One region of the Arthrobacter sp. Soil761 genome, then DNA from elsewhere that is predicted to be linked to it. Evidence: riboswitches for the same ligand, from Rfam matches in the RefSeq annotation. Region 1 holds a riboswitch; each other region holds the start of a gene.
The links. A riboswitch is a leader RNA that binds a small molecule or an ion and turns the genes downstream of it on or off. The one in region 1 is predicted to bind thiamine pyrophosphate.
Positions count from the first base shown of each region.

Region 2: another riboswitch for thiamine pyrophosphate. It lies ahead of thiO (glycine oxidase ThiO); the one in region 1 lies ahead of thiD (bifunctional hydroxymethylpyrimidine kinase/phosphomethylpyrimidine kinase).
Region 3: another riboswitch for thiamine pyrophosphate. It lies ahead of thiC (phosphomethylpyrimidine synthase ThiC); the one in region 1 lies ahead of thiD (bifunctional hydroxymethylpyrimidine kinase/phosphomethylpyrimidine kinase).
Region 4: another riboswitch for thiamine pyrophosphate. It lies ahead of ASG79_RS13855 (ECF transporter S component); the one in region 1 lies ahead of thiD (bifunctional hydroxymethylpyrimidine kinase/phosphomethylpyrimidine kinase).

Region 1 is NZ_LMSF01000012.1:514,622-518,840, forward strand. Features, by position in the region: gene thiD (bifunctional hydroxymethylpyrimidine kinase/phosphomethylpyrimidine kinase) at 46-1,566, opposite strand; TPP riboswitch at 1,574-1,671, opposite strand; gene ASG79_RS10520 (ribonuclease E/G) at 1,821-4,219, opposite strand, start outside.
Region 2 is NZ_LMSF01000032.1:37,370-41,588, forward strand. Features, by position in the region: gene ASG79_RS21650 (TetR/AcrR family transcriptional regulator) at 1-62, shown strand, start outside; gene ASG79_RS21655 (DUF3107 domain-containing protein) at 111-335, shown strand; gene ASG79_RS21660 (hypothetical protein) at 357-659, shown strand; gene ASG79_RS21665 (thiazole synthase) at 747-1,562, opposite strand; gene thiS (sulfur carrier protein ThiS) at 1,567-1,803, opposite strand; gene thiO (glycine oxidase ThiO) at 1,800-3,101, opposite strand; TPP riboswitch at 3,094-3,213, opposite strand; gene thiE (thiamine phosphate synthase) at 3,241-3,975, shown strand; gene ASG79_RS21685 (RNB domain-containing ribonuclease) at 4,012-4,219, shown strand, end outside.
Region 3 is NZ_LMSF01000001.1:221,982-226,200, forward strand. Features, by position in the region: gene ASG79_RS01085 (VOC family protein) at 1-859, opposite strand, end outside; gene ASG79_RS01090 (amidohydrolase family protein) at 959-2,041, opposite strand; TPP riboswitch at 2,121-2,228, shown strand; gene thiC (phosphomethylpyrimidine synthase ThiC) at 2,260-4,065, shown strand; gene ASG79_RS01100 (alpha/beta fold hydrolase) at 4,062-4,219, opposite strand, start outside.
Region 4 is NZ_LMSF01000023.1:372,957-377,175, forward strand. Features, by position in the region: gene ASG79_RS13850 (ABC transporter ATP-binding protein) at 1-1,318, opposite strand, end outside; gene ASG79_RS13855 (ECF transporter S component) at 1,318-1,941, opposite strand; TPP riboswitch at 2,008-2,148, opposite strand; gene ASG79_RS13860 (heme-degrading domain-containing protein) at 2,234-2,776, shown strand; gene ASG79_RS13865 (iron-containing redox enzyme family protein) at 2,937-3,989, shown strand; gene ASG79_RS13870 (CDGSH iron-sulfur domain-containing protein) at 4,045-4,219, shown strand, end outside.

The sequences.
Region 1 (4,219 bases):
CCGCAACCGTGCTCCACCATCATAGCCGGGCCCGGCCCGCGGGGGTCAGGAATGCAGCCTCGGCGCGTCGAAGAACTCCACTTCCAGGCGGCAGGACTGCTTGAACGCCGTCACCATCGCCGCCCTCTCATGGTCCGGCGCGGTCCGTCCGGCTGCATCCACGATGGCGATGGCTTTGCGGGTTGCTTCGGCGAAGCCCTCGTCGGCGTACGTCCGGAGCCAGGCCGCGTAGGCATGGCCGTCCGGTTCGCCCGAGGCCAGGAACCGGGCGTGGAGCTTCCCGCCGACTTCGGCGTAGAGCCAGAAGCAGGGAAGCACGGCGGCGGCGAGGACGGCATAGCTGCCCGACGCCGACGCTGCCGTGAGGTGGTCCACGTATGACTTGGTGACGGGGCCCAGGCCCTTCGGGGCCGGGCGGGTGCTGAGCCACGAGCGGTGGAGTTCCGATTCCACCTCAAGGCACTGCTGCGCGGATCCGGCCCAGAAAAGCTGCTCGGCCTCCGAGGGGGCCAGCGCGCTGGCCCGTGCCAGCACCCTGGAGTAGCCGTTCAGGTAGAGGGCATCCTGCGCCAGGTAGTAGGCAAAGTCCTTCTCCGGAAGGTCTCCGGACGCCAGGCCGTGGATGAAGTCCAGTGCGTAGATGTCCGCCAGGTCCTGTTGGGCTTCCGACCACAACCGGGCCGCGAAGCCGCCCTCCTCCAGGACCGGCCGCACGTGGTGGAAGTGGTGTACGGGGCCGTTCCCCTGGCCCACCTCCAATTGGCCGGAGTTCTCAAGTGCGCCGGCCAGCCAGGGCTTGACCGTTCGCAGTGATGCCTCCCAATTGCCCAAACGGGCCTGGACTGTTGCCATGGCAGAGGACAGGGAACAGCCCGTCCCGTGGCTGTTCCGCGTGGAAACCCGCTTCCCCTGCACTTCCACCACGTCCGGCCCCAGGAGGCCCGAAGTGTTGACCAGCGCATCCGGGCAGTCGAGGCCTGAAAGGTGGCCACCCTTGACCAGCACGGTGGCTCCGGTGGCTTCCGCCAGGCGCCTGCCCTGGTCCAGCGCGGTGTCCCAGTCCTTCGCCGGCTCCGTGCCCAGCAGCAGCGCGAGCTCGGGAAGGTTGGGGGTGATGAGGTGGGCAAGGGGCAGCAGTTCCCGGAGCGCGGCTTCGGCGGATTCCTTCAGCAGCCTGTCGCCGCTGGTGGCCACCATGACGGGGTCCAGGACCACGACGGCGGGACGGGCCTTTCCGAGCCACTGGCGGACAGTGCGGATCACCGACTCGTCGCCCAGCATGCCGATCTTGACGGCGTCGATGCTGATGTCGTCACTGACCGCGTCCAGCTGCTGGGCCAGGAAGCCGGCCGGCGGGACGTGGACGGACTGCACGCCCCGGGTGTTTTGCGCCGTGAGTGCCGTGATCGCGGCCATGCCGTATCCGCCATGGGCGGCAATGCTTTTGAGGTCCGCCTGGATCCCGGCCCCGCCGGACGGGTCGGAGCCTGCAATGGAGAGGACGCGCGGGACATCGCGGCCCCCAGGCAGCGCGGGGGCCACGCCGGACGCTGTGGGCAGGGGCATGGAGAGGGTCGAAGACAACAGACATCCCTTCGCCGGTACTAGCCGGACAGGTTCAACGGGTGTGGATCTCAGCCGGCCTTCTGCGCGGCACCCCGTGTCGGGTTCCAGAGTAGCCGCTGGGGCGTACCCGGCGGAAAGGTGACAGCACCCGCGCATGCAGGAAGTCCCCGCCCGTGGACTGTTCCCCCTGGATTCATGGGGGAACAGTCCGCACGACGGGGACTTCCTGGGTGGCGCGTTGGCTGCGCCCTGGCTTAGAGCTCCGAGGCGGGGACGCCGACGCCGAGGATGATCGGTTCCCCTGCCGGCTTGCCGGGCTCCGCCGCAGCGGGCTGTGCTTTGGCGGTGTCCGGGGCCTTGGCTGCGTGCGAGTGCCCCGCGCCTGTCGCCTGGACGTTCTCGTGGTGCTGGACAACGGTTTCATTTGCGGCACCCTGGGCACGGCTGGCAGCGCGGTGGCGCCGCGGCCTGCGTTGCCGGGACTGCTCCAGCGTGTGGTCGGAGTAGTCCTTTTCCGCCGGAGCTTCCACGGCGGCACGCGCCTCCGCTCCCCCGCCGGGCTGCTGTTCGGGCACCGACTGTTTGGGCGCTGACTGTTCGGCCGGCTTCACCGTGTCTGCGGCCTTGGCGGGCGCGTTCTCCACGGGGGAAGCCGGCTGGCCGAGGTGGGCAAAGGCTTCCGCGAGCCGGTCCAGCGTGAGGGCGGGCCTGGGATGCTGGTCCTCAGCGTGCTCCACGAAGGGAAGCGGGACTTCCTCGCCGCCGAAGGTCAGGACAGCTGCGGGGCGTGCCGGGCCATCGGCGTCGTGCTTCTCTTCAATAGGGGCCTGCGCAGGCTCGGCGGACGGTGCCTGCCGGGTGGCTGCCACCTCATCGTCATGCAGGTGGGCCGCATGGGCGGCAGCCGCGATGTTCGCCAGGGCAAGCCGGGTGGCCTCTGCCTTTGCGTGCCGCTCTGCGTCTGTGGGGTCCGGAAGGACGGTGTGGACGTGGACAGCAGGCGCCGGGGCAGCCTCGGGCTGCTGGCCGCCGCGTCCCCGCCGCCGTTTGCGCTCGGGACGGACTCCGGGCTGGCCGCCATCGGCCCGCTGCCCTTCGGGGCGGTGGGCTTCCCCGCGGGCTTCGGGGCGGCTGTCGGCGCGCTGGACGTGGTGCTCGGCCGCCACAATGTTGGCGCGGCGGTGCTCCACGGGATCGTCGTGCGTCACTACGCCCCGGCCGGCGCAGGCCTCACACTGCTCGCCGAAGACTTCCAGCAGGCCCGTCCCCATGCGCTTGCGGGTCATCTGGACCAGGCCCAGCGACGTGACCTCGGCAACCTGGTGCTTGGTCCGGTCGCGGCCCAGGCATTCCACCAGGCGGCGCAGGACCAGGTCGCGGTTGGATTCGAGCACCATGTCGATGAAGTCGATCACGATGATGCCGCCGATGTCGCGCAGCCGCAGCTGGCGCACCACTTCCTCGGCAGCTTCCAGGTTGTTCTTGGTGACGGTTTCCTCGAGGTTGCCGCCGCTGCCGGTGAACTTGCCGGTGTTGACGTCCACCACGGTCATGGCCTCGGTGCGGTCGATGACCAGGGAGCCGCCGGAGGGCAGGAACACCTTCCGCTCAAGGGCCTTGTGGATCTGCTCGTCGATGCGCCAGGCGGAGAAGATGTCCTGGTCCTTGGTCCACTTCTCGAGGCGGCCCACCAGGTCCGGCGCCACGTACGTGACGTAGGCCTCGATGGTGTCCCAGGCCTCCTCACCGGAGACGATCAGTTTGGAGAAGTCCTCGTTGAAGACGTCCCGGACCACCTTGATGGTCAGGTCCGGTTCGCCGTACAGCAGCTCCGGGGCCAGGATCTTGGTGGACTGGGACTGGCTTTCGATGCCTTCCCACTGGGCGCGCAGGCGGTTGATGTCGTGCGTCAGTTCCTCTTCCGAGGCACCTTCCGCGGCGGTCCGGACGATGACGCCGGCGTGCTCGGGCAGGCGGTCCTTGAGGATGCGCTTGAGGCGGTTGCGTTCGACGTCGGGCAGCTTGCGGGAGATGCCGGTCATGGAGCCGCCGGGCACGTAGACCAGGTAGCGGCCGGGAAGGGAGATCTGGCTGGTCAGCCGGGCGCCCTTGTGGCCGACGGGATCCTTGGTCACCTGGACCAGGACGGTGTCGCCGGATTTGAGCGCGTTCTCGATGCGGCGCTGCTTGCCTTCGAGGTTGACGGCTTCCCAGTTGACCTCACCGGCGTACAGCACGGCGTTGCGGCCACGCCCGATGTCCACGAACGCAGCTTCCATTGACGGCAGCACGTTCTGGACCTTGCCCAGGTAGACGTTGCCGATGAGCGAGTCCTGCTGGGTCTTGGATACGAAATGCTCGGCCAGGACACCGTCTTCAAGGACGGCGATCTGGATTCTGTCGTCGCGCTGGCGGACGATCATCTGCCGGTCCACGGATTCGCGGCGGGCCAGGAACTCGGCCTCGGTGATGACGGTGCGGCGGCGGCCGGTGTCGCGGGATTCGCGGCGGCGCTGCTTCTTGGCCTCAAGGCGGGTGGAGCCCTTGACGCTGGTGACCCGGTTGTTGACCGGCGCTTCACTGACCGCGCGCGGGGCACGGACCCTCGTCACCGTGTTGGGCGGGTCGTCGCCTTCCCCGCCGGTCAGCTCCA
Region 2 (4,219 bases), on a different contig from region 1:
CCAGTGACCTCATCTACCGTTTAGCTTGGCGCGGAATCTCTCGCTTCCCCAAAGAGTCCTAGACTACAAATAAGACATCATCGACGAACTTCACAGGCTGGGAGGCCCCCTTGGAAATTAAGATCGGCGTTCAAAACGTTGGCCGCGAGATCGTGCTGGAATCGGACCAGGACGCGGAGACTGTGGCCAAGGTTGTTGGCGAAGCCATCACCGGAGGCAACGAACTTCGCCTGAAGGATGAAAAAGGACGCCTGATCATTGTTCCGGGCAACGCTCTTGCCTATGTGGAAATCGGTGCCGAAGAGGTTCGGCGCGTAGGTTTCGGCCAGTTCTAGTCCCCGGTTCCAAGGAGATCCATGCTTTCGCTGTCCATCGTGGTGCTGGCCACTGTCGCCGGCGGCTTCGTCGTCTGGGCCAATGACAAGCGGCACGCCAAGTACGGTGCGGCGCTTCCGGCCGGCGTCGCCGCGGGTGCTGCGGCGCTGGTGTGGATCATTCTGATGGCGGCCGGTTTCGGCTACCTGCCCGGGCTGACCTGGCTTCCCTGGGTCCTGCCCATCGTTCTGGGCATTGCTGCCGCCATCGCCGCCGTCGCCTATTTTGGCCGTACGCGGGCGCGCCATGATGCGGAACGGCTCACTGCGATCCTGCGGCGCTGAGCCGTCGCTGGCAGGCTCCCAGGCATATGGCTGTGGCCACCACCCAGGCGGGTGGTGGCCACAGCCATTTAAGTGAATGGCCGATGCCTAGAGGAACTCGGCCCGGCCTTCCATGGCGGATGAGGCGAGGGCATGCTCCCGGCGCGGGATGCGCCCGGCCGCCCGGGCCATCCTGCCCGCGATCACCGCGTGCTTGAAGGCTTCTCCCATGAGCGTGGGGTTCTGGGCGCGGGTCACGGCCGTGGCCAGCAGCACGGCGTCGCAGCCCAGCTCCATGGCAAGGGAGGCGTCGGATGCCGTGCCGATGCCGGCATCCAGGACCACGGGCACGGAGGCCCGGGAAACGATGAGCTCAATGTTGTGCGGGTTCAGGATCCCCAGGCCGGTGCCGATCGGGGCACCCAGCGGCATGACGGCGGTGGCTCCAAGGTTCTCCAGCCGCAGGGCCAGCACGGGATCGTCGTTGGTGTAGGCGAAGACCTTGAAGCCGCGGTTGACCAGTTGCTCGGTGGCCTCGACCAGTTCCACGGCGTCCGGCAGGAGGGTTTGTTCATCGGCGATGACCTCCAGTTTCACCCAGTCTGTTTCCAGGGCCTCCCGGGCCAGTTCCGCGGTAAGGACCGCGTCCCTGGCCGTGAAGCAGCCGGCCGTATTGGGCAGGACCCGGATTCCATGATCCACCAGCAGCTGGAACAGCGAGCCGGTTTCAGCCGTGGAGTAGCGCCGCATGGCCACGGTGGTCAGCGCGGTGCCGGAGGCAAGGAGCGCCGCGCCCAGGCCATCGAGGCTGGGCGCTCCCCCGGTGCCCATGATGAGCCTGGAACCCAGCGCGACGCCGTCGATCACCAGGGCGTCGCCGGCACCGGCGTTTCCTGCAGGGTTGATGGTGCTGGTTTCGGTCATGGCGTCAGCCTCCCTGTACTGCTGTAACAAGTTCGATGTCGTCGCCGTCGGCGAGCGCGGTGGCGAACCATTGGCTGCGCGGCACCACCTGGGCATTGTGCGCGACGGCGACGCCGAGTTTCCCGCCGTCGGTCGCCTGTCCGTTGTCCGCCAGCGGGCGTCCGGTGACCTCGCTGACCAGCGTGGTGATCGAAGCTCCGTCGGCCACCGTGTGCGGGTTTCCGTTAAGGGTGATGTTCACGCAGTCTCCTTGATGTGGGGGCTTGTTGCTGCCGTTGCCGGCCTGGAAAACCGGTCCGGGCTGAAGGGTCCCCAGCGGGGATCGGCCCTGCCGTCCAGCAGTTCCCTGCAGATGGCCGCCGCGGCGGGAGTGAGCAGGACTCCGTGCCGGAAGAACCCGGCGGCGATGATGAGTCCGGGGACGTGCCCGGCCTGTCCTCCCCCGGCGCCCGGAGCGGCCGGCACCCGGCCCAGGAGCGGCGCGTTGTCAGGGGTACCGGGGCGGGCGCGGGCGGTGCATTCCATGAGTTCGAGTTCAGCGACGGCGGGCACCAGAGCCTGCGCATCCCGCAGCAGCTGGTAGACACCGCCGGCACTCACGGCATCGGAGAGGGCATCCTCCCGCTGCGTGGCTCCGATCACCACGGTCCCGTCCTGCCTGGGAACGATGTACACGGGGATGCCGTGGACCAGGCCGCGCACCGTTGACGTCACCAAGGGCTGAAGGTGGCGGGGAACGGCAAGGCGCAGGATATCCCCGTGCACGGGCCGCAGCGGCAGCTCAAGGCCGTCCGGCAGGCCGTCAAGCGCCCCCGCCTGCAGGCCATTGGCCACCACGGTCTCCGTTGCCAGCACCGTGCCGCCCCCGGCCAGGCGGACCCCGGAAACCGTTCCGCCCTCCCACAGCAGCCCGGCTGCCCGCTCCGGCACGGCAAAACCTTCCACTGCCCCGGCAACCGCCAGCTGGGGCTGCTCCTGCGCTGCGCCGGCCAGGGCCAGCCGCAAGGCGGCCACCAGGCGCCGGGGATCCACCTGGTGGTCCGCCGGGGTATCAAGTGCGCACGCAATGGCCGGGCTGAGCAGCGGCTCACGCTTCCGGGCCTCCCGCACGGTCAGGGGTTCCACCGCCAGCCCGTTGGCCTGCTGGACTGTGCGCAGGTCCATCAGCGCCCGGCGGTCGGCCGCGTCGGCACCCACGGCGAGGGTCGGCGTCGTCAGGTATCCGGAATCCGCGCCCGTTGCCCTGCCCAGCCCGGCGGCGAACCCGGGCCAGCGCGATGATGCGTCAAGCATCAGTTCCAGGAGCTCTTCCTCCTGGTAATGCAGTTCGCTGACGGGAGCCAGCATGCCGGCCGCCGCCCAGCTGGCGCCGGTACCGGGCGCGTCATCAATGAGGACCACCGAGCGCCCTGAACGCTGCGCCTCCCAGGCAATGCCGTGCCCCACCACTCCCCCGCCGATGACGGCAACGTCGGCCCGGAGGGTGGAGGGAATGGAGCTGCGGGCGGACCCGGGGTGATGGGTGAAGGGGGTACGCATGTGGGTTCCTTCCCTACGCCGGCATTAACCGGATCAGGTCAAGCGGTCGGCTCTGACGCCCTCTCAGCCCGGCGCTTTGTGACAGCCGCCGCGGGCTCCCGCAGTACCAGCCCAGTTTAGAGGAACTAGGCTTGCACGCATGAATGTGTCCACCCCTTCCTTTCCCGCCGGCCACCACGCTCCAGCCACCGAAGTCGTCAATTCACGGGACAACGACGCCCTGAAGGCAGCCCGCCTGTACCTCTGCACCGATGCGCGCCGGGACCGCGGCGACTTCGCGGAGTTCGTTGACGCCGCGTTCGCCGGTGGCGTGGACATCATCCAGCTGCGCGACAAGACCATCGAGGCGGCCGAGGAACTGGACCTCCTGGCGGTGCTGAAGGAATCCGCGGTACGGCACGGAAAGCTGTGGGCGGTCAATGACCGTGCGGACATCGCCGTCCTCTCCGGGGCACCGGTGTTCCACATCGGCCAGAAGGACCTGCCGCTGGCGGCGGCGCGCACGCTGGTCAACGGCAACGCCGCCATCGGGCTCTCCAGCCACACCACCGGGCAGGTGGACGCCGCCCTGGCAGCAACTGCCGGACCAGCCGGGCTGGACTACTTCTGCGTGGGTCCGGTCTGGGCAACCCCCACCAAACCCGGCAGGTCCGCCGTGGGCACTGACCTGGTGAAGTATGCCGCCGAGGCCTCACGGCAGGCGGCGGACCCCGTGCCCTGGTTCGCCATTGGCGGCATTGACCACGGAAACGTCCACCAGGTGGCGGAAGCCGGTGCGCGCAGGATCGTGGTGGTGCGCGCCATCACCGAGGCCTCCGATCCCGCCGCCGCTGCCGCCTCCCTCCTCGACGCATTGGACGCCGCCGCCGCCTGATGCCATATCGGCGGACTTGGAGCTACGCTGACTTTTGTGTCACATCATCGGCTGGCTCCAAACGTCCATGACCACACGAACGCCCTGGAAGAGGCGTTGGGCCTGCTGCGCACCGAACTTGAACTGCCGGGACCGTACCCGGCTGAGGCAGTGGCGGATGCCCGGGCCGCTGTGGCAGCGCTGAAGCTTCCGTCCTACGACCTGACCGCCGTCCAGTTCGTGACCATCGATCCGGCCTCCTCCA
Region 3 (4,219 bases), on a different contig from region 1:
GGAGCCGGTTGCGCCACGGGTCCTCGAACCGGAGCTCCGCGCCGGTGTGGTGGGCGGGCACCCCGGCGACCCTCAGGCGGTCAGCTAGCGCCCCGACGTCGTCACCCGAGGGAACCTCGATGAGCACCTCGCCCAACCCAAGGGTGTCCTTGCGGGGGCCGGCGCCGCGGCTGTTCCAGACGTTCATGGCCATGTGGTGGTGGTAGCGGCCCGCGGAAACGAACAGGGCCTGCCCATGCCAGCCCGCCGTCTTCTCGAAGCCCAGGGTACCCACGTAGAAGTCCCTGGCGGTCTGGACGTCGCCAACCTGGAGGTGGACGTGCCCCACGCCTGCGGACGTCCGCCGCTGGCCTTCGAGGGATTCCTCAGTGAGGTGCTGCTCCAGGTAGCGCTGCGGCGGAAGCGCCAGGCTGTCCATCACCACGTCCGTCCCGTTCCAGGACCAGTTGCTGCGCGGCCGGTCCCAGTACAGCTCGATGCCGTTGCCCTCGGGGTCGGTGAAGTAGAAGGCCTCACTCACCAGGTGGTCGGCGCTGCCGGTGAAGGACCGGGGTTCGTACTGGGCTGCCGTGGCGATGGTGGCCGCCAGGGAAGCCTGGTCCTCGAACAATAGGGCGGTGTGGAACAGGCCGGCCTCTCCCCTGCCGGGAAGGTGCAGCCCGGGGGCCGGCGCCAGGTGGACCAGCGGCCTGCCGAGCCTGCCCAGGTAGAGCCCGCCGTCCTGCTCCGCCACCGCCTCCAGGCCCAGTGCGCGCTGGTAGTAGTCGGTCATGACCTTCATGTCGCCCACCTTGAGCATTACCGTGCCCATGGCGAGGTCGGCAGGAAGAAGATCCTGGCTGCTGGCTGCGTCGGTCATTTGAAGGCTCCTTGTGTTGGAGGCCGTCACTTCGGCGGCCTGTCACATATTAAAATTACTTGAAGCTTCAATTTATTCCAAGTAGCGGAACCAAATAACTCAACGGATGATGCGGCCGCCCAGCACCACGTGCTCCAGCGCCGTGATCGTGTCCGGGGTGGTCCGGGGGTCGTCCCGGCACACCACGACGTCGGCCCGCGCGCCTTCCTCCAGGTTGTCAGCGCCCAGCCACGCACGCGCTGCCCAGCAGGCGGCATCCAGGGCCGCATGCATGGGCAGGCCGGCCCCGCGCAGGGCGAGGATCTCATCTGCGATCCTGCCGTGCCGGATCACGCTGCCTGCGTCCGTGCCGGCAAAGATCCGGACGCCGGCGGCATGGGCCTCCGCCACCCGTTCCAGCCTGCGTTCCCACAGGGCACGCATGTGGGCGGCGTAGCGCGGAAACTTTGCGTCCGCCTGCTCCGCGATATCAGGAAAGGTGGCGATGTTGATGAGGGTGGGCACGATCGGTACGCCCTGCTCCACGAACCGGGGCAGGTGGCGCGGCAGCAGCCCCGTGGCGTGCTCAATGCAGTCAATGCCGGCGTCCAGCATTTGGTCCAGGGTGTCTTCGGCGAAGCAATGTGCCGTGACCCGGGCACCTTCATCATGGGCAGCCTGCACAGCGTCACGCACGACGGCGGCAGGAAAGGAGGGCGCAAGGTCGCCGGCGCTCCGGTCGATCCAGTCGCCCACCAGTTTGACCCAGCCGTCGCCGTCGCGCGCTTGCTTCCGCACGGCCTCCACGAGCCCGTCGGGTTCGACCTCCGCCGCGAAGCCGCGCAGGTAGCGGCGTGTGCGGGCCACATGCCGTCCTGCACGGATCAGTACCGGGAAGTCCCGGCCGCCCTGCATCCAGCGGGTATCGGCAGGTGAGCCGGCGTCGCGGACCAGCAGGGTTCCGGCGTTGAGGTCAGCCAGCGCCTGCTCCCGGGCAACGGCGGGTTCCACCGGGCCGTCGGGACCCAGGCCGATGTGGCAGTGGGCGTCGACGAACCCCGGCAGCACCCAGCCGTCGAGTTCCCGCGCCGGAGGGGCAGCGGGCCGGCTGAACGTGAGCTTGCCGTCCACCGACCAGAGTCCATGGTGTACCCGGTCCGGTGCGGCCAGGACGGGTCCGCGAAAGTAGATGATGTCTGCCATCGGGCTTCCTTTCGATGCCCGGTCAGGCTAGCACCCGCAAATGTGACACCGCCCTTCCGGGGGCCTGTGGTAGCTTCTTCTCTGACCACACGGGAGCCCTTGCAGGGGCTGAGATCGGGCTGACGCAGCCTGCGACCGTTGAACCTGTCCGGGTAATGCCGGCGAAGGAAGTGAGTATTCCCTTGAGTACGCAAAACACCCAGTTGAACCCTGCCCACATGCCGTCCACCGGGGGTTCCGGAGCCGGCTCCACGCCCCAGGTGAACCAGTCCGAAGTGACCCGGTCCCTGGCGTCGCATTCGCTGGCCTATATCGACGACGCCGGGTCCGGCATCCGGGTACCCGTCACGGAAATTGCCCTGGAGCCATCGCCCAACGGCCAGCCGAACGCACCGTTCCGGACCTACCGGACGGCGGGGCCGGGAAGCGACCCCGTCCGCGGCCTGGAGCCCTTCCGCGCGGAGTGGATCGTGGCGCGCGGAGACACCGAGGCCTACAGCGGCAGGGAACGCAACCTGCTCGACGATGGCCGCTCGGCCGTCCGCCGCGGCGCCGCCTCCGCGGAGTGGAAGGGCGCGCAGCCGGTGCCCCGCCGCGCCGTCGACGGCCGGACGGTGACCCAGATGCACTATGCCCGGCAGGGCGTCATCACGCAGGAGATGCGCTTCGTGGCGCTGCGCGAGAACTGCGATGTGGAACTGGTCCGGAGCGAACTGGCCGCCGGCCGCGCCATCATTCCGAACAACATCAACCATCCGGAGTCCGAGCCGATGATCATCGGCAAGGCCTTCCTGGTGAAGATCAACGCCAACATCGGAAACTCGGCCGTGACGAGTTCCATCGCGGAGGAGGTGGACAAGCTCCAGTGGGCCACGCAATGGGGCGCCGACACCGTTATGGACCTGTCCACCGGCGACGACATCCACACCACGCGGGAATGGATCATCCGCAACTCCCCCGTCCCGATCGGCACCGTGCCGATCTACCAGGCCCTGGAGAAAGTCAACGGCGAGGCCAACGCGCTGACCTGGGAAATCTTCCGGGACACCGTCATTGAACAATGCGAGCAGGGCGTGGACTACATGACCATCCACGCCGGCGTGCTGCTTCGCTATGTCCCGCTGACCGCCAACCGGGTGACGGGCATTGTGTCCCGCGGCGGCTCCATCATGGCCGGCTGGTGCCTGGCCCACCACCAGGAGAACTTCCTCTACACGCACTTCGATGAGCTGTGCGGGATCTTCGCGAAGTACGACGTTGCCTTCTCCCTGGGCGACGGTTTGCGCCCCGGTTCGACGGCGGACGCCAACGACGCCGCCCAGTTCGCGGAACTGGACACGCTCGCCGAGCTCACCCAGCGCGCGTGGGAGTACGACGTGCAGGTCATGGTGGAGGGGCCCGGCCACGTTCCCTTCCACCTGGTCCGGGAAAACGTCGAGCGGCAGCAGGAACTCTGCAAGGGGGCCCCGTTTTACACCCTGGGCCCGCTGGTGACAGATGTTGCTCCGGGCTATGACCACATCACCTCAGCGATTGGTGCCACCGAGATTGCCCGTTACGGCACCGCGATGCTGTGCTACGTCACCCCGAAGGAACACCTGGGCCTGCCCAACAAGGACGACGTGAAGACCGGCGTGATCACCTACAAGATCGCCGCGCACGCGGCGGACCTGGCCAAGGGGCACCCGGGGGCGCATGAGCGGGACGACGCCTTGTCCAAGGCGCGGTTCGAATTCCGCTGGCGGGACCAGTTCGCACTGTCCCTGGACCCGGTGACGGCTGAGGCGTTCCACGACGAGACGCTGCCGGCTGAGCCTGCCAAGACGGCGCACTTCTGTTCGATGTGCGGGCCCAAGTTTTGCTCCATGCGGATCAGCCAGGACATCCGCGACGAATTTGGTTCCGCGGAGGCGCAGGCGGCACTGGCCGATGCTGCGGCCGGGATGCGCGGGAAGAGCGAGGAATTCCTGGCGGCCGGCGGCAAGGTCTACCTGCCGGAACTGCGGGTGCCTGCTGACAGCTAGGACGCGCGGGCCGGCTGGCTCCGGCTGACCTGGCTGATGAACTGCCGGATGGCCCGGTCCCCGTCCGGGGAGTCATGGGGCCGGTGTCCTCCCGCGGCAACGCGGTGCAGGGCCCCGGTCTCCCGGAGGTACCCGGCGATTTCCTCGTAGAGCG
Region 4 (4,219 bases), on a different contig from region 1:
CGCCACCGGAGAGCGTGTAGGGGTTGGCGTCCACCAGCGCGGTGAGCCGCAGCCGCTCCAGCAGTTCGTCCACCCGATCCCCGCCGTGGCCCAGGTGCCGGGGGCCGAACAGCAGTTCGTCAAGCACCTTGCCGGTCACGAACTGGTGCTCCGGCTCCTGGAACACCGTCCCCACTCGGGAAATCAGCTGATCCGCCTTCCACCGGTACGGGTCAATGCCGGCACCGCGGCTCAGGTCCATGGTGGCGGAGACCTTTCCGGACACCGGTTCCAGCAGCCCTGCCAGGGTCAGGGCGAAAGTGGACTTACCGGCGCCGTTGGGACCCGTCACGGCGAGCGCCTGCCCGGCGCGCACCTGCGCGGCCAGGCCTTCCTGGACCGGTGACGGCGGAATCTTCCTTAAGCCCTTGCGTCGGGGACGTTCGCGGGCGACTCCCAACTGTTCGGCCGCGAGCAGGAGGTTTCCCGTGCCGGGGGCCGGGACCACCGCCCGGGCACGGGTTGCCGGGACGTAGCCGGGGACCCACACACCGGCGGCGGCCAGCATGGCCCGCGCCTCCGTGAGCACCTGGTCCGGCGGCCCGTCCAGGAGTACGGCAGGATCCGCGGCGGAGCCCGGCTGCAGGACCACGATCCGGTCCACCAGGTCCTTCCACACGGACACCCGGTGCTCCACCACCACCAGCGTGGCCCCGGTCTTGTCCAGGCACCGCGCCACGGCATCGCGGACCTCCAACACGCCGTCCGGGTCCAGGTTGGCGGTTGGCTCATCCAGGAGGATCAGGCCCGGGCGCATGGCCAGGATGCCGGCCAGCGCCAGGCGCTGCTTTTGCCCGCCGGACAGGGCCGACGTCGGGTGGTCCAGCGGCAGGTGGGACAGTCCGACGTCGGCAAGCGCCTCGTGCACGCGCGCCCAGATTGCTTCCCGTGGGACGGCAAGGTTTTCGGCACCGAAGGCGACGTCGTCCCCCACCCGCGACAGGACCACCTGCGTCTCGGGGTCCTGCTGCATAAGTCCGGCGCGCCCGCGCTGGGCGCGGGGCACGGCGCCGTCAACCAGCAGCGAACCCGACTCGTCGGCGTCCCCCGCCTCGCCGCCGTCGTCGTTAATGTCCCCCAGCACCCCTGCGAGCGCATGCAGGAGCGTGGACTTCCCGGCACCCGAGGGGCCGAGCAGGAGCACCCGCTCCCCCGGGCTGATGTCCAGGTCAAGCGCGTGGACGGCAGGCTTGGCCCTGCCGGCATGCCGCCACCCCCAGCCCCGGGCTGTGACGGCGGCAGGGCGGACGGTGCCGCCGTCACGCTGGGCTGGTGCCATCAGGAGAAGACAGGCTCCGTGGCGGCCTTGCGCGAAGCGAAGGAGCTCAGCACGCCCGTACGCGCCAGGCCGCGCGTGGCCAGCCAGGACAGGGCGCCGGCGAGAATGGCGCCGGAGAGGGTGGTCAGCACGATGTACGCCAGCTTGTCCGCACCGGAGTAGGCGATGTTCCAGCCCCACGGTGCGAACGAGTCATTCAGTCCGCAGAAGAATCCAGCCGCGGCGCCTGCCAGCAGGGAGACGGGCAGGTTGAACTTGCGGTAGACGAAGATGGCGAAGATGATTTCCGCGCCGAGGCCCTGGATGAAGCCGGAGAAGAGGACCGAGGCACCGTACTGGGAACCCATGAGGAGTTCCCCGGTGGCGGCCACGGTTTCACAGAACAGGGCGGCTCCGGGCTTGCGGATGATGAGCATTCCCAGCACGCCGGGAATCATCCAGCCGCCCGCCAGCAGCCCGGTCAGGGGCGGGTAGGCGGCATTCATGGGGGCAGAAAGCGCGGCTGCTCCCTGGTCCCACGCCCAGAAAATGACGCCGCCCGCGATGGCCACCAGCGCGGCGACCACGATGTCCACGACGCGCCAGGACTTACTGGTGGTCTTCTTGATTGCTGCAGTACTCATGTGATCCTCCTGGGAAACAGGAGGGGAAAGTGGACCCGGCTGACGGCTGTTGCCGTGCAGCCGCGGCACTTTGAGAACTCGACTCCCTTGCGCCGGTACTAACCGGATCAGGTTCGAGGGTCTGCGGCTGTCCGCACTCTCAGCGCCCACCTGCGGTGCCCGGCTTGTGCCAGGATGTCCGACGGCGGCGCTCCCCTGTCGTTATTAGTGGTGCTTTTGGATGGGTAAGGCTTTTTGAACTGCCCTTCCGGGCGTGGTCAAGTTTACACCTGGCGGGGGTAGATTGAGGGCCATGAGCGCCATTCCACCGGATGTGACCGGATTCGATCCTGATTCCGCCGACGCCCAGCTGGAGGGGTCACTGGAAGCGTCGATCGCCCGCATCGAGGCGGAGGTCCGGGAGCTCCAGTTCCCCGGCTTTTCGCTGGATGACGCGTTGAACCTGGGCCTGCTCCTGGTGGAGCTGGGCAAGGAGCGGTCCCTTCCCATCGCCATCGACATCACCAAGGGCGAGCAGGTCCTGTTCCACGTCGCGCTCCCGGGCGCCACGCCGGACAACGGGCACTGGATCCGCGCCAAGCAGCGCACTGCCGCCCGGTACGAGGTGCCGTCACTTTTGGTGGGGCTTCGCGGCCGGCTGGGCGGCGGCCGGATCGAGGACAACGCCTGGTTCGATCAATCCCGGTATGCAGCCCATGGCGGCGCCTTTCCGATCTACGTCACCGGCGTGGGCGCCGTGGCCACGGTGACCGTCTCCGGGTTGCCGCAGCTGCAGGACCATGACCTGGTGGTTGAGGCGCTGCGCGACATCCTGGGGTCGTCGCTGCGGGATTAGGCGCCGGTTGACCTGCCGCCAACAGGAAGCCTGCTTAGCTTTTATTAGTAATCATGCTTACTATATTGGTTCCCGGGTTTCGAGGAGGACAGGGCATGGGAGTCACCATGGGCGGTCCCGCGTTCGTTCCCGTCACCAGCGCGGCAGACCAAGGAGCACCATGAGAATCCCGGAATCCAGAGGCCCCCTCAGCAACGCCCTGTTCGCACTCCTTGCGCAGGCTCCGGCCGAAGCCGGGACGGGGCTGGACGGGCTGTACCACCTCGCGGCACGGCAGGTGGCCGGCACTAATGACATCATCGGCGACGAGGACATCCAGCTGGCCCTCTTCTGCCTCTACGAGCTCCACTATTCCGGCCTGGCCGGCGTCTCCGACAACTGGGAGTGGGAGCCGGCGTTAATCCGGGTCCGGCAGCTGGTCGAGGCACCGTTTGAGGCAGCCCTCCGTGCTGCCGCGCACCAGGCCGCCGCAGACTTCGAACTGCCTGCCGGTGCCCTGACCAGCGACCAGGTCGCCGACGTCCTGTTCGGCCTCGCAGCCACGGACACCGGGCCCAGCGTCTCCCGCTACGTCGCCAGGAGGGCGGGCCTGGACCAGCTCCGGGAGTTCCTGATCCACAAGTCGATGTACCAGCTGAAGGAAGCCGACCCGCATACATGGGCCATTCCGCGGCTCAGCGGACGGCCCAAGGCGGCCCTGGTGGAAATCCAGGCGGATGAATACGGCGGCGGCCGCCCCGAGCGCATGCACAGCGCGCTGTTCGCCCGGACCATGCGCGGTTTGGGCCTCGACGTCAGCTACGGCGCGTACGTGGATGCCGTCCCCGCCGTCTCCCTCGCGTCCGTCAACCTCATGTCGCTGTGCGGCCTGAACCGGCGGCTCCGGGGTGCCATCACCGGCCACCTGGCGATCTACGAGATGACCTCCTCCCAGCCCAACCGGTTCTACGGCAACGGATTCCGCCGGCACGGTTTCGGCGCGGACATCACCCACTACTTCGATGAGCATGTGGAGGCCGACGCCGTCCACGAGCAGATCGCAGGCCGGGACCTCGCCGGCGGCCTCGTCGAAGCCGAGCCGGAACTCCTCGCGGACGTCCTGTTTGGGGCCACTGCCGCCATGGCCCTCGACGGCCGGCTGTCCGCCCATCTGATGTCCTCATGGGAAGCCGGGGCATCATCGCTGCGGGCGGCCGTACCGGCGGCAGCATGACTACGACGAAAGCGGTGCAGGCATGAAACCCGGACAGCATGGAACAGGATCGGACATGGACCACGAATCCGCCGCGGGCTCCATCGTGGTCTGCCCGGACGGGCCCCTGATCGTCAGGGGTGATTTCGAGATCGTCACCCCATCCGGGGACGCGGTGCCCCGCGACCGCAGGACAGTTGCGTTGTGCCGCTGCGGCGCCTCGGCCATCAAGCCCTACTGCGACGGCACGC